DNA from 3 places in the Lysinibacillus sp. FW301-JW8 genome. Region 3 is predicted to be linked to each of the others. Evidence: riboswitches for the same ligand, from Rfam matches in the RefSeq annotation. Region 3 holds a riboswitch; each other region holds the start of a gene.
What was found. A riboswitch is a leader RNA that binds a small molecule or an ion and turns the genes downstream of it on or off. The one in region 3 is predicted to bind cobalamin.
Positions count from the first base shown of each region.

Region 1 (5,101 bases), on a different contig from region 3:
CTCATTATTGTTTGGTGAGGAACATAAGACAAAGGCAGGAAGTATTGGTCAGCGTGCACCTCTTGGAACGGAGCTACGTATTATTAACGATGATGGAGAGGATGTACGTGCTGGTGAGGTAGGTGAAATTGTGCTATTTGGAGAGGGCAATATGCTAGGCTACTATAAGGACGATATTGCGACGAAGGCTGTATTTATAAATGGTTGGTTAAAAACAGGTGATTTAGCTCGTGTGGATGAAGATGGGTATATATGGATTGTTGATCGCAAGAAGGATGTGATCATTTCTGGTGGTGTCAATATTTATCCAAAGGAAATTGAAGATTGTATTGTAAGCTTTGAAGGGATTTTTGAGGTAGCTGTTATCGGTGTACCACATCCACAGTGGGGTGAAACGGTAAAGGCTGTTTATGCTGCCAAAACGGAAATTGATGACAAAGCTCTTCAACATTATTTAGAACAGCATCTTGCTAAATTTAAAATTCCACGGATTTTCGAGCAAGTGGAAGCGCTTCCGCGGAATGCATCAGGCAAAATATTAAAGCAATCCTTGAAGGGACAAGAGGTGAGATAATTATGAAGGTACTACATCAGGAAGAAGTGAAGACAACGAATTTTTTTAAAGACAATGATACTCTCCATCGTATTTTAGAAATGATGCTCGATAAAGAGTTTGCGGAATACGCAACGCGAGAGCTAACAGATTTTGGAGAGCTTTGTGCTGGAGATATTGATAGAAGAGCGAAGCATACGGATAGAGAGGGCGAGCCTCGATTACAACGTTATAATTCCTATGGTGAAGAGGTATCAGAGATTTGGGTCAATGATGGCTATAAAAAAACGATTGAAGAGACGTACAATACCGGGATTGTAGGCTTTGTGCACAAGAATATTCCACAGCTAGGAAGAAGGGGTAACTATGTATATAGCTTTGCACAAGGATATTTACTATCCCATGCTGAGCCAGGCTTTTATTGTCCTGTTACATTAACAATGGCAACAGCTTATTTACTTGATCATTATGCGAATGATGAGGTGAAGGAACGCTTTTTACCACATGTTTGCGCAACTGGGGATACTGAGCTCTATGAGGGGGCAACCTTTTTAACAGAACGACAAGGTGGCTCGGATGTTGGGGCAAATGTTGTAGAGGCAAGACAGGAAGGTGAGCAGTTCCGTTTATATGGTGAAAAATATTTTGCATCCAATGTAGGAATGTGCGGTGTAGCGATGGTATTGGCTCGACTCGAGGGGGCTTCTACCGGCTCTAAAGGGCTAACATTATTTGCAGTTCCTTGGCGAGCGGAGGATGGTACTGTGAATAATCTTCGTATTCGCCGTTTAAAGGATAAGCTCGGTGTGAAGGCAGTACCCTCTGGTGAAGTAGAATTTGAGGGTGCACTTGGCTATATTGTAGGTGAGCCCAATAAAGGGATTTATTATATGCTAGAGGCACTTAATCTATCAAGAATTTGCAATGCTGTAGCTTCTATAGGTATTATGCGACGCGGCTTTTTAGAGGCAAAGCATTATGTGACAAATCGTTATGCCTTTGGTAAGCCTTTAACGCAATACCCAATGATTCAGGATACACTAGGAAAATTAGCGGCAAAGCTTCATGTAGAAGTAACAACAGTTTTTGATCTTATTCAGCTATATGATAAAGTGACAAGTGGTCAGGGCAATCATGAGGATATGATCATGAATCGTTTAAATATTGCCATTATGAAAAAGGAAACAGCCGAGCAAGCGGTGAAATATGCGAGTGAAGTGATTGAATTACATGGTGGAAATGGCTATATTGAAGACTTTGTAACACCTCGCTTACTAAGAGATGCACAGGTGCTTACGGTGTGGGAAGGAACTGCCAATATACTGGCATTGGAGCTGATTCGTTTAGTAGATAAATTCCAAGCCCATGAGTTGTTTGTACGTGTTATGGAGGAGCGCTTAGCTAAGTTAGCTGACAGCCCTCTAGTCCAATTAGTAATGGAACAATTAGTGCATTTGAAATCGACATTGCATACATTTAGCTCTTTGGATGAAGCAACGAAAACATTTGAGGCAAAAGCGGTAGCAGAAAAAATGGCGCATATGTATGAAAGTGTTGTAGCAGTTGAATGGGCACACAGATTCGGGGGGAAATATGAAAAGCTGGCAGATATTTATTTAGAGCATACATGGGCATTAAGAGAACTAGGGGCACCGATGAAAACAGTCCAGTATTTTACAGATATCATTTAATAAAGGGGAAGTCGTCTAGATTGGTAGGCGACTTCTTTTGTTTTCATGTATAATAAAATCAACTGAATATTATAAAGGTTCTTTACTTATGTAAAGTGAAAAGGGAAATCGGTGATATTCCGATGCGGTCCCGCCACTGTATGTGCTAGTTTTTTCAATGTACGCCACTGAAAGTTTTTCGGGAAGGCTTGAAAAAACGTATGTAGCACAAGCCAGGAGACCTGCCTTTATAGAAACACTTTTCAACCTACGAGGATAGGGTGGTGGATTTTGCGTATTTTTGTGCACTATTACCCCTCACTTTGAATGAGGGGTATTTGTTTTGATTAGAAAAAGTGGGCGATAAACTTACAAAGTTTGTCGATTACCGATCCATCAGCAAAATAAGTTGTTACAATATAGGCACCGATAAACTAGGAGGATTCACATGAAGAAATTTTGGAAATTAGGATTGGCCGCATTTTTGGCAATTGGCTTACTTGTGGCCTGTGGGGAAGGGGCAAAAAATGAAAAGCCCGCATCTTCTGAGCAGCAAGAAACATCACAGGTAGACAAAGCAACATTCCCAATGACGATAACGGATGCTGTTGGCAAGGATATTACGCTGGAAGCACCCCCTGAGAAAATAGTCTCTCTTATTCCAAGTAACACAGAGATTTTATTTGCTCTTGGCTTAAACAATGAAATAATTGGTGTTACCGATAATGATGATTATCCTGCAGAGGCAGCTGAAAAGCAAAAAGTTGGCGGCATGGAATATAATAATGAGCAAATTATTGCCTTAAATCCAGATATTGTGTTTGCTCATGAATCGAGTATGACACTTTCGGCAGGGGCCATTGAACAGCTTGAATCTGCCGGTTTAAAGGTTTTTGTTGTAAAAGATGCGAAGGACTTTAATGAGACATATACAACAATTGAACAACTAGGTCGTGCAACTGGGAAATTACCTGAGGCCGAAAAAATTATTAAAGATATGAAGGCAAAAGTAGAAGAGGTTCTAGCAAAACTCGAGGATGTAAAGCCAAAGAAAGTCTTTGTAGAAGCATCTGATGAGCCACAAATATTTACAGCTGGTAAAGATACATTTATGAATGAAATATTAAATATGATTCATGCCGAAAATGTTGCAGCAGATACAGCAGGCTGGTATGAAATCAGTTCCGAACAAATTATTGCAAAAAATCCAGATGTCATCGTGGTGACATATCATTATGTACCTGATATTTTAACAAAGCTACCACAGCGTGCTGGCTTTGACACAATTAATGCTGTGAAAAATAAAGCCATTGTTCAGGTAGATGAGAGTACAACAAGTCGTCAAGGACCTCGTTTAGGAGAGGGACTTGAAGAATTAGCGAAAGCTATCTACCCCGAGGCATTTGAGTGAGTAAAATAGTTGCAGCCTATGTAACCGCCATAACGCTTCTTATCATCAGCATCTGGTGCGGCGTAGCAATAGGCTCTGTTCATATTCCGCTAGAGGTATTGTGGAATAAAGCAGCTGATGAAACGGCTGCCAATATTTTTTGGAAAATACGCCTGCCACGAGTTTTCCTAGCAGGGCTTGTGGGTGCGTCACTTGCCATTGCAGGAGCTGCTTTTCAGGGCTTGTTAAAAAACCCTTTAGCAGACCCTTATACATTAGGTGTTTCTTCAGGTGCATCAGTTGGAGCCGTAATGACAATATTTTTTGGCATATCAATTCCAGTAGTTGGACTCTATGCATTGCCAACCTTCAGTATGCTTGGAGCAGTGTTAACGATGGTAGCAGTCATGAGCTTTGCAAGAATAGTAGATCGTTCATTGAAAATGGAAACGCTGATTTTAACTGGGGTCATCTTTAGCTCATTTTTAGGCTCACTTATTTCTCTAATGATTGCCTTATCTGGTGAGGAGCTGCGGCAAGTGATAGGGTGGCTGCTTGGTTCAGTATCCATGCGCGGCTGGCCTTTCGTGCAAATGATTATCCCATTTGTAATAGTAGGTTCATTAATGCTTTGGACACAAAGAAGGGAATTAAATGTACTGCTATATGGGGAAGAACGTGCAAAGCACTTAGGTGTTAATGTGAAGCGGAGTAAGTATTTAATTTTAGTAGGTGGATCCATGCTGACAGGAGCAGCAGTAGCTGTTTCAGGAACGATTGGTTTCGTTGGATTAGTTGTACCACATATGACAAGGATGATTTGGGGCTCAGACCATCGTCATTTATTACCATTATCATTTTTAAATGGCGCTACATTGCTTATTATTTGTGACTTAATCGCACGAACAATTATTATGCCAAGGGAGCTACCGATTGGTGTTATTACTGCATTTATTGGGGCACCTGTTTTTTCCTATATTTTTTATAAGCAGCGAAGAAGCAAGGGGGTACGGGCATGATTGTCGTTGAACATCTATCAGGTGGCTATGATGACGTACCGATCGTCAAAGATATTAGTTTTTCAGTGGAAAAGGGGAAGATATTAGGAATATTAGGTCCAAATGGTAGCGGAAAATCCACACTGTTAAAAGTGATTAGCGGCATATTACCAGCAACGGCAGGTACTATAAAAGTGGATGGCAAAAATATTAATTCATACAACGCTCGTGCCCTGGCAAAAAAAATGGCTGTTCTTCCACAATTACATGCGAATACCTTCTCAAACAGTGTACGGGAGGCTGTATCACTTGGACGCTATCCACATCAATCAGGCTTCTTTTCCAGCTGGTCAGATTATGATGAACAAGCAGTCCAACACGCAATGGCCCAAACAGGTGTGACACGCTACGAACACACACCCATGGAATTTTTATCCGGTGGTGAGCAGCAACGAGTTTTTGTAGCTCAAGCTTTAGCGCAGACAGCAGA
Region 1 covers NZ_JBYTBB010000022.1:49,831-54,931, forward strand. The annotation lists gene AC3WOM_RS11220 (class I adenylate-forming enzyme family protein) at 1-574, shown strand, start outside; gene AC3WOM_RS11225 (acyl-CoA dehydrogenase family protein) at 577-2,244, shown strand; cobalamin riboswitch at 2,303-2,487, shown strand; gene AC3WOM_RS11230 (ABC transporter substrate-binding protein) at 2,672-3,634, shown strand; gene AC3WOM_RS11235 (FecCD family ABC transporter permease) at 3,631-4,632, shown strand; gene AC3WOM_RS11240 (adenosylcobinamide amidohydrolase) at 4,629-5,101, shown strand, end outside.
Region 1: another riboswitch for cobalamin. It lies ahead of AC3WOM_RS11230 (ABC transporter substrate-binding protein); the one in region 3 lies ahead of cobT (nicotinate-nucleotide--dimethylbenzimidazole phosphoribosyltransferase).

Region 2 (5,101 bases), on a different contig from region 3:
GTTGAGGATTTTTTTCATTGAAATTTATATAAAATAAATTAGATACATAATCTTTCTTCTTTTCATCAATATAAGTTTCTACATAAACAACTTCTGTTCCGTCTGGTGATACTTGTGGATCTGATACTGATTTTAATCGATATAAATCTTCTGGTTGAATCCCATGCTTCACTATTATTCGCTCCTTCTTGTTGAAATTCTTACATAGTACTTTATTTCGATACACTAAGGATTTTCCCTGCTTAAAAGAAAAAAATTTTAAACCCATATAATCTTTTATATGTGAAGAAGTATTTTACGATAAGGTGGTTAGTAACAAAGGACCGGAATATATAACGATAACTAGTTTTCAGAATTCAAGTGCTTGTCCCAATAGTCAGCAGTTTTTGTTCTACGATAAAATTTATAAAAAGGTTCATTTGGTCGAGCATGTTCCTTGTAGAGTAGAATAATCGTATGGAGATAGCTTTCAATACGATTAACTGGGATTCGTTTAGCAAACAATGTTCCTGCTTGAGCATCTGCCCCCATCGGCACCGCCCCCAAATAAACATCAAAGCTATCCTTTTGATAAACTAGACCGATATCATCATAGACAGCATTATAGCAAGCTGATGCACAGCCATTGACATTTAAACGTAATCTTGCAGGAACTGTCATCTCTTCTAATGAATAATATAATTGCTCTGTTATAGGGGCGGCCTCCATTTTATCACCATCACAGAAATCACATGCCTTCATGGCAACGATGGGACCCTGCTTTGCCACGTACAGGCCAGCTTTTCGTAATTCGTTAATGGACTCCGCCACATCAACAGTTGGAATTGATAATAAAATACTGTAGGATGCAGAATATTTAATAGCACCAGTCTCCCCAACGACCTCTGCAATTATTTGAAATTGTGTTGGCGTATAATGCTTATTAATAATTCCAGGGCTTACTGCAAGTCGAGTAAAATCTCCCTGCTGATTTAGCTTTTCAAAGGTTTTCTCTGGTATGTTCATATTAAATGCATTCATGTATAATGTCTCCTTATGAAAAAGGAGCTAGCAAAATGCTAGCTCAAATTTTAAAAGTTATCTGGATAAAAGCCTTTTGCCAAAATTTGAATGGCTTCTGCGGCACGAACTCCTTCAGATGCTGCAGATAGTGGTAAAATAACAAAATGTTCATTTTTCACGGCTTCTGTTTCTTTTAATGCTGGGTCATTCTTTAAGAAATTAATTTTTTCTTCAGCAGATGTCTCTCCATAATCAATAACAACAATCACCTCTGGATTACGCGCAACTGCCTCTTCCTTTGAAACGGTTGTCCACCCAGATTCGACATCACCAAAAACGTTTTTGCCTCCAGCAATCGTTACCAACTCATTCATAAAGTTTTGCGCTGCTGTAAAGACATCCTTATCACCGCTGTCAAAAACTAAAACAGGCAGCTCTTTGCCATCCTGGGGTAATTTCGCCCGAATAGCCTCTACATCCTTCGTCATTTGATCGATTAAAGCTTCTCCACGATCTTCGACACGGAATATTTTTGCGATATTACGAATATCTATGAAAATATCCTCTAAAGTTGGCTTTGTCATATTGGATGCTGTATGTAGATATGTGTGAATCCCTAATGCCTCAAGCTCTTCTGGAGTGCCGACACCCTTTTCACCAAAGGCACTTTTCCATCCCCCATATAAAAAATCTGCCTCTGCATCAATTACCTGCTCCTTTGTAGGATATTGGTCAGCTAATACAGGTACCTTGTCGTAAGCAGCTTGTAAAGGCTCATAAATTTTATCATCTAAATAGGCTGTGCCAACCATTGAATCTTCTAAGCCTAAAGCTAGCATAATTTCTGTTACATGTTGGTTTAAGCTAATCGCTTTTTTGGGAGCTTCTTTATAAACTTGCGTTGTCCCATTATTGTCAATCGTTACTTCTGTCGTTGCCGCTTGTGATGGTTCAACCTTTTCCCCTTGTGCTGCTGATTCATTATCTTCCTTCGCGCTGCATGCACCTAAAATAGCCATCAATGCCAGTGCAAAGACAAGCCACATGCTGTTCCATTTCTTCATGTCTTTATCTCCTTTGATGTTATATATAGTAAGAAATCAGTAGACTTCTTTGCTACCATGATTCGTGATGAACTGTATAACAAATTGAAAAAGGGCATAAAAAAATCCCCTTGTTTCCAAGAGGTACGCATAGTGAAAAGACGGCTTTTGACCTGATTCACTATCCCCATCCTCGTGGTTGAAGTAAAGAATATTATTGGCAGGTATCCTGGCTTAGGTTCATCATCTGTACGCCTTCCCATAGTGTGATTACAGTGGCATATTGTATAGACTCCCCATTTACAGTTGCGGGACAGCATCGGATTCTCACCGATTTCCCTTTTAAGCAAATGACAAAGGCCATTTGCACCAATATAAAGGTATTATGTATTGTTATAAATATTATTGATAGACTAGCAAAAGTAATTTCCGTTCGCAATCTCACAAAATAATCCATTTACTAAATATATTTATTATTAAAGAAATATTCATACATAAACGAGAACTATTTTACATTAAATTATTTTCGCAATCATTAGATTTGGAACACTATTATGACATATTCTAAAACTATTTACCTTGAATTTATTAAAATTCTGTTACAATAAAATAGACGGATTTATAGAAACGAGGATTAATTTATGTACAAAACTATTGGGATCCTTGCTCATGTGGATGCAGGAAAAACAACATTCTCAGAGCAATTATTATTTCATACCAAAAGTATTCAGGCTCGCGGGCGGGTAGATCATCAGGATACATTCCTAGATAATCATGAGCTAGAGCGACAACGCGGCATCACTATTTTTGCGGAGCAAGGTCGTATGACAATTGGCAACGACACATATACATTAATCGATACACCTGGACACGTCGATTTCTCCCCTGAGATGGAGCGTGCAATTCGTGTTATGGATTATGCCATCATTGTGATTAGTGCAGTTGAGGGGCTACAGGGGCATACTGAAACAGTTTGGCACCTATTACGTCAGTATCACATTCCAACCTTCTTTTTTATCAACAAAATTGATCGTGAAGGTGCAGCGGTGGATCATGTTATGGCACAGCTTCAAAAAGATTGCTCTGAGGATGTACTACTAGTAAATGAAATGTTCCATTCGGATTATATTCCTTCTAACATAATGGAATGGCTAGCTGAACGTGATGACAATCTTTTGGATGCTTTTCTTAATGAAACATTAGATAGCGCTCGCTGTCTTGCCCACCTCCAAGCGATGATTAAACAGGAAAAGGCCTTTTTATGCTTTACTGGCTCTGCATTAAAAGATATGGGGATACAGGAACTCCTAGCACAGCTTCCACTGCTTACTGAAACACATTTCAATGCTGCTGCACCATTTCAAGGTGAAGTCTTTAAAATTCGACATGATGGCCATCAACGCTTAACTTTTATCAAAGCATTACAGGGAACCCTGCATATTCGAGATGAATTTTCATTTGGCGATGTAACCGAAAAAGTGACGGAGATACGGTTATATAACGGACATCGTTTTGATACCGTACAAGAAGTTACAGCTGGAGAAATTTTCGCTGTGAAAGGGCTTAGTTTAGCAAATATTGGTGCAATCCTTGGAAGCTCCAGTAACCCACAGCCCTATGAGTTAGTGCCAACCCTGCAGGCCAAAGTACAATACGAGGGTGACCAGCATATCAAGGAAGTCCTAAAAATCTTTCGTATCCTTGAAGCGGAAGAGCCGTCATTACGTGTAATATGGCATGAAAAATTTCAAGAGATTCAAGTACATATTATGGGTCTTATCCAGCTTGAGGTTCTTATCGAAGTGCTCAACAAGCGTTTTTCACTTGCCATTTCATTCGGAGAGCCACAGATATTATATATGGAAACAATTGCATCAACTGTTACAGGCTATGGTCATTTTGAACCTTTAAAGCACTATGCGGAAGTGCATTTATTAATGGAGCCAAGTTCACGCGGTACTGGTAATACATTTGTTAATGCATGTCATACGGACGATTTATCCGTTGGGCATCAACGACTAATTGAAAAACATCTATTCGAGCGCGAACATCATGGATTACTAACAGGCTTTCCTGTGACCGATATTCGTTTCACGCTTTTAACGGGGCGTGCACATATTAAGCATACCGAGGGCGGCGATTTTCGCGAGGCTACATTCCGGGCATTACGGCAAGGGCTCGAGCAAGCAGAGTCTGTCCTTCTGGAGCCCTACTACCGCTTTAAGTTAAAAGCATCTACCGATTTTATCGGTCGCATGATGACAGATATTCAGCAAGCATCCGGTACATTTGACCCACCAATTATTTCTGAAGATGCTGTCATTATTACTGGTCGTGCCCCTGTCGCGACATTTATGAGCTATAGTACGATCTTTGCTGCCTACACCAATGGTAAGGGTGTGCTTTCTCTGCAATTTGATGGCTACGATGTGTGTCATAATGCTGAAGAAATAATTATGCAAGTCGGCTACGATAAAAATGCCGACCCTGAATATACTTCCGCCAGCATTTTTTGTGCAAAGGGGAAAGGCTATTCCGTTCCATGGCATGAGGCACAAGCAGCAATGCATTGTATCAAATAATTTAGAAAAGTAGAAACAGGACATGTGGAATTGATACCATGTCCTGTTTCTGTACTGAGATTCTATTAATTGTTTCTTCATTGAGAAGATATTGACTAATATGAGCGGTTTGCACTTGGACCCTAGCTGTTCTTTGGCTGGTCGGAGCGTATTGCTCTTGTATCCGAGCTTTTCTTGAGCTGACCAGAGCAGTTTTTGCTTGAACCCGAGCTGTTCTTTGACTGATCGGAGCAGTTTGCTCTTGAACCCGAGCTATATTTGGGTTGACCTGAGCGGATCCCTCTTGAACATGAGCTATTCTTGGGTGAACCGGAGCAGTTTTCGCTTGAACCCGAGCTGTTCTTGGGTGGGCCGGAGCGGTTTGCTCCTGAACTTGAGCCGTTTCCTCTTGGATTTAAGTAGCTCCTTTTTCCTATAAAGCTCGTACAGTTTGCCTTGTTTCTTTAAAAAGACTATAAGAAGGTTCTACAACAG
Region 2 covers NZ_JBYTBB010000007.1:57,868-62,968, reverse strand. The annotation lists gene AC3WOM_RS04770 (S9 family peptidase) at 1-178, opposite strand, end outside; gene AC3WOM_RS04765 (precorrin-3B methylase) at 343-1,020, opposite strand; gene AC3WOM_RS04760 (ABC transporter substrate-binding protein) at 1,071-2,066, opposite strand; cobalamin riboswitch at 2,248-2,434, opposite strand; gene AC3WOM_RS04755 (GTP-binding protein) at 2,687-4,627, shown strand; gene AC3WOM_RS04750 (hypothetical protein) at 5,040-5,101, opposite strand, start outside.
Region 2: another riboswitch for cobalamin. It lies ahead of AC3WOM_RS04760 (ABC transporter substrate-binding protein); the one in region 3 lies ahead of cobT (nicotinate-nucleotide--dimethylbenzimidazole phosphoribosyltransferase).

Region 3 (5,101 bases):
ATTTCTTCTAGCATTGCAGCTGTAAAAACTGCACCTTTTAGAGCTTGTGCTACAACATGTGGCGCTAGGAAAAAGCCTTGATAAAAATCGCCAAGCGTATTTAATGTTGCACCTGCTTCAGCACCAATACCTGGTGACGTCATACGATAGGCACATTTTTCAACTAAATCAGCACGACCAGCAATATAGCCACCAATTTTCGCTAAGCCTCCCCCTGGATTTTTAATCAGAGAGCCTGCCATTAAATCTGCCCCTATCTCTGTCGGTTCCTGAGCCTCTACAAATTCTCCATAGCAATTGTCGACAAAGATGATAGCCTGTGGTGCTAATTCACGGACTTTCACGCACATATCAGCAATTTCTGTAATAGTAAAGGATGGACGTGTTGCATAGCCCTTTGATCGTTGAATAGCAATCATTTTTGTATTCTCTGTAATAGCGGCCTCTACACCATCCCAATCAATCATTTGATTATCCATTAAATCCACATGACGATAACCGATTTTATAATCCTTTAATGAGCCAGTATCCTTGTCACCGCCATCTACTATGGATTGTAATGTATCATATGGTTGCCCTGAAATATACAGCAATTCATCACCCGGTCGTAACACTCCGAATAGACTAAGTGTAATAGCATGTGTCCCCGAAATTATCTGTGGACGTACAATGGCAGCCTCCGCTCCGAAAACCTCTGCATAAACACGCTCTAAATTATCACGTCCCTCATCATCATAGCCATATCCATTAGAAGGGTGTAAATGATAGTCACTCACTTGATGTTTCCTAAAAGCTGCAAGCACCTTTTGTTGATTAAAGAACGCCATATCGTCTACCTTCCTATGAAAGGGGCGAACCTTGTCCTCTATTTTGGAAGCTAACGCTAACGTTTCTTCTGTTAAATTTGTTGTAAAAGTCATTCGTTCTTCTCCATTCACATTTGTTCAATCACGGGCACATATACCCACAAATTGAAGTTTTCACTTAACTCCTATCCCATCTTAACAATTTGTAGATGTGTCTGCAAAACTTGCCTATTGTTTCTACTCGTAATATGCGCTAAGCTAATGTGCGGACTTCTTTCATTATTTCCGATATTTTGACTACAAAATTCATAGATTCTGTTACATTTAATAGAATTCTTTAACTTTAATGAGAAAGTATATTATTTTTCAGAAGGGGTGAAAGGGATGGCTTGGGAGGTTTTTAGTATTATCGGAACAATTGCCTTTGCTATTTCCGGGGCAATTATCGCCATGGAGGAAGAATACGATTTATTCGGTGTTTATATACTCGGTATTGTCACTGCCTTTGGTGGTGGGGCAATTCGTAACTTGCTTATTGGCCTTCCCGTTACAACGTTATGGGGACAGGATATGATGTTCCAAATTGCGCTTGCGGCGATTACTATATTTTTTATTTTCCCGCATCATCTAATTCAGCATTGGCATCGCTGGGGAAACTTCACAGATGCAATTGGCTTATCTGCATTTGCTATTCAAGGTGCCCTCTATGCGGTAAAGCTCGATATGCCAATTAGTGCGGTTATTGTAGCTGCTGTCTTAACTGGCTCAGGAGGCGGGATTGTTCGGGATCTATTAGCAAGACGCAAGCCCCTCGTATTACGTGATGAAATTTATGGTGTTTGGGCAGCTCTTGCAGGACTTGTGATTGGTTTAGAAGTTTTAACAGGCGACCTCTTTTTATATGGATTATTTGGAATAATTACAGTGCTAAGAGTTCTTTCCTATATGAAGAAATGGCGTTTGCCTTTACGAAAGCTGAATCGAGCATGACTATTTTATGAATAGTAACAAGCCCAAATAGTTCGATTAAATGGGCTTGTTATACTTTTTGCTGCTGCCAAGAAATGCCTCAAGCAAATATTTTTTCAACCATCAGCATTTATAAATAGAAAGTGTGCTTCATTCATTCGTTTCTACTAGCACTACAGATTCTTCAAGTGTAGCCATGTTTTTAATCATGGAGCATGCTGCATCTAAAATTGGAAAGGCTAAAGCTGCACCAGAGCCTTCTCCTAAACGCATATTCATATGTAGCATTGGTTCTACCCCTAGCAACTTGGCTGCTATTTTTGCACCTGGTTCTTCTGAGGCATGGGAAGGAATGATGTAGTCCTTTATTTTTGGCTCAAGCTCAAATGCTATGAGGGCAGCAATCGTAGAAATAAAACCATCAATAACAACAGGCTTGCGATTTGCAGCCCCAGCAAGTACAATCCCAGCCATAGCAGCTATTTCTAAGCCACCAACTTTTGCAAGAATATCAATAGCATCGTTGCGATTGGGCTTGTTTAATGCAATAGCATGTTGAATAACCTTCACCTTATGCGCAATTCCCCCCGCTCCCACACCAGCGCCCATTCCTGTTACTACATTTGGATGACAGGCATGAAGCACGGATAGGATAGCTGCACTTGGGGTAGTATTCCCAATACCCATTTCTCCAGTTCCAAGAATATCCACTCCATTTTTAATTTCGCTCGTTGCGACTTCAATTCCTACTTCGATGGATTGAATAGCTTCCTCTCTTGACATAGCTGGACCCTTTGCCATATTGTCTGTTCCATATTTAATTTTCTTTAGAATGACTCCAGCATCAAGTGGTAAATCTTCTTTTACACCAACGTCGACCGTTACAATTTTGGCATTGGTTATGCTGGCGATTGCACAAACACCCGTTAGCCCTTTTGGAAAATTCATTGTTTGTAAAAAGGTTACCTTTTGTGGATTGGAAGTTACATCTTCCTCACAAACACCGTGATCTGCTGCACAGACAATAATTGCCTTGCTCTCAATTTTAGGAAATAATTCTCCTGTAATGCCAGCAAGCTGTACAGCAAGATTTTCCAGTCCCCCCAAGCTTCCAGGTGGCTTGCTCAGAGAGTCTATATATTCCCTAGCTTTCCCCATCATATGGCTATCCACATTTTGAATTTTTTTAATCGTTTGCTGTAATAATTGCATGAAACTATTCCCCTTTCTATCTTTCGAGACAATATAAAAAGCCTGCAGTTTATTCATCACAAATAAACTACAGACTTTTCCATCGTCTATATAATCGAAGCAATTAGGCAGGTCTCCTGGCTTAATTTCAACATTTCATAGAACCTTCCCAGCACCATGCTAGTGGCATTCTCTATGAAACTCCTTTTTACAGTGGCGGGACCGCTAAAGACTCTCACTTTATTCCCTATTCTCCCATAATGGGCACCCAATGCTATTATGCAATTACTTTAAATTTACTGTAAAGATTTCTTGCTGTCAATATGACACCTTTAAAGTTCTTTCTGATCGATTTCACTAATAAAGGTCGCACCAAGTAATAGAATGGCTCCTATTATTTGTAGCACAGTCATTTTTTCTCCTATAATCATCGTTGAGATAACCAATGACGTTAGAGGGTCAATATAGCTTAGAATGGCTATACTTTGCCCCTTTAATTGACTCATTCCCAAAAAGAAAAGATAGAAGCCTATACCAGCATGGACAATACCCAATGCTATAAGTAAACTAATGGATTTTATATCGATATGCATGATTTGGAATCCATTTGTTCCATAAAGATAAAGTGCCAGAAATAACGCTGCTAAAGAAAGCTGCACAATTGTGTTAGCAGGCTCTTTAAGTCCATGAATATACTTGTTGACAAAGGTTACGAATGTATAGAAACATGCTGCAATAAGCCCATACACTATACCGATATCCTGCCCATTTTCTCCTGCAACTTGGCTATGGACAATAAAGAATAATCCAACCAGCGCCACACAGACATAGAAAATTTTTCTTAGATACAGTTTTTCCTTTAATATAATCGGTGATAAACAAATCACTAAAACTGGCGCAAAATAATAACTAAGCGCTGCATTTGCAATGGTTGTTTCTTTGTATGCTTGAAAAAGAAAAATCCAATTCCCACATAATGCTACACTAGATAGCAGCAATGGCCATATATTAGGCAGAATAGATACTTTCGTTATTTTTTCTTTCTTTGCGATGAAAATTACCAATAAAAAGCAAGAGCCAATGACACTCATCCAGAATGCAATTTCACTGGATGGTAGCTGTATATATTTTGCAAAAACACCGACAGCTCCGAAGATAATCATAGATAAAACAAATGCAAATTTTCCGCTCACTTCTGATTCCTACTTTCTACTTATATAGTTTTTAGCCTATACAGTAGAATCTATTGAAAGAAGAGCAAGCTAGTGTGGAATGCCTTAAACAGTAGATTCTACTGTAAAGACATTGTTGGAGGTGCTATTGATCGGAACATATTACCCATCCTTTCTATGTTCAACTCGGACATTCTATAGTTATTTTACCGAAACCCACGTACTATATCAATTATGCCTCGGGAGACTTCTGTACCTGCCGCTGTCGCTGTGCTTTCGCGTAAAAGACATTTGCTGAAAGAAGTTAAATAGTTCGATATTTGGCGGGTGTCATCCCAACATATTTTTTAAATACTTTACTAAAATACTCTTCATTACTATAGCCCACTAACGAAGCAATTTCATTATTTCTTTTATTACTATGAACTAGTAGCTGCTTTGCCTTGTCAATTCTAAGCTCATTTAACAGGTGGATGAAATTTTTATCAATGCTTTTTTTAATTAATATACTTAAATTTGCTTGGCTTTTGTTAAATATGCCTGATAAATAATTCAAATCTAACTGTGGATCATCAAAATGTGTATAAATATAATCGACTATTTTTTTCCCTAAATCATCTCTATTGCCATGTAAATTAAGTATTTTATCTACGAGCGGCTCTATATAGCTATTTACTATTATTGATAAATTGTCTTCTTTAATCATTTGATGGTGGATACTAATAATTTTTTGGGCACTGTTATACGTTTCAAAGCAATTGAAATGAATGCTATATTGTAATAAGAACGTAATCATGAATTCTAATCTTTGCTGAAAATCAATGTTTGTATTTTGTAAAACCCCTATAAATTCTTGTAATTTTAACTCATCCGTAAAGATTTGATTATCAAAAATGGATTTTCTTTTGTTTAGAACAGTGCCGCTTGTATTTAGATGCTTCTTTAGCAGTAACTCTAGCACGG
Region 3 covers NZ_JBYTBB010000002.1:149,443-154,543, reverse strand. The annotation lists gene AC3WOM_RS01700 (methionine gamma-lyase family protein) at 1-920, opposite strand, end outside; gene AC3WOM_RS01695 (trimeric intracellular cation channel family protein) at 1,191-1,796, shown strand; gene cobT (nicotinate-nucleotide--dimethylbenzimidazole phosphoribosyltransferase) at 1,926-2,987, opposite strand; cobalamin riboswitch at 3,077-3,253, opposite strand; gene AC3WOM_RS01685 (DMT family transporter) at 3,299-4,159, opposite strand; gene AC3WOM_RS01680 (response regulator) at 4,443-5,101, opposite strand, start outside.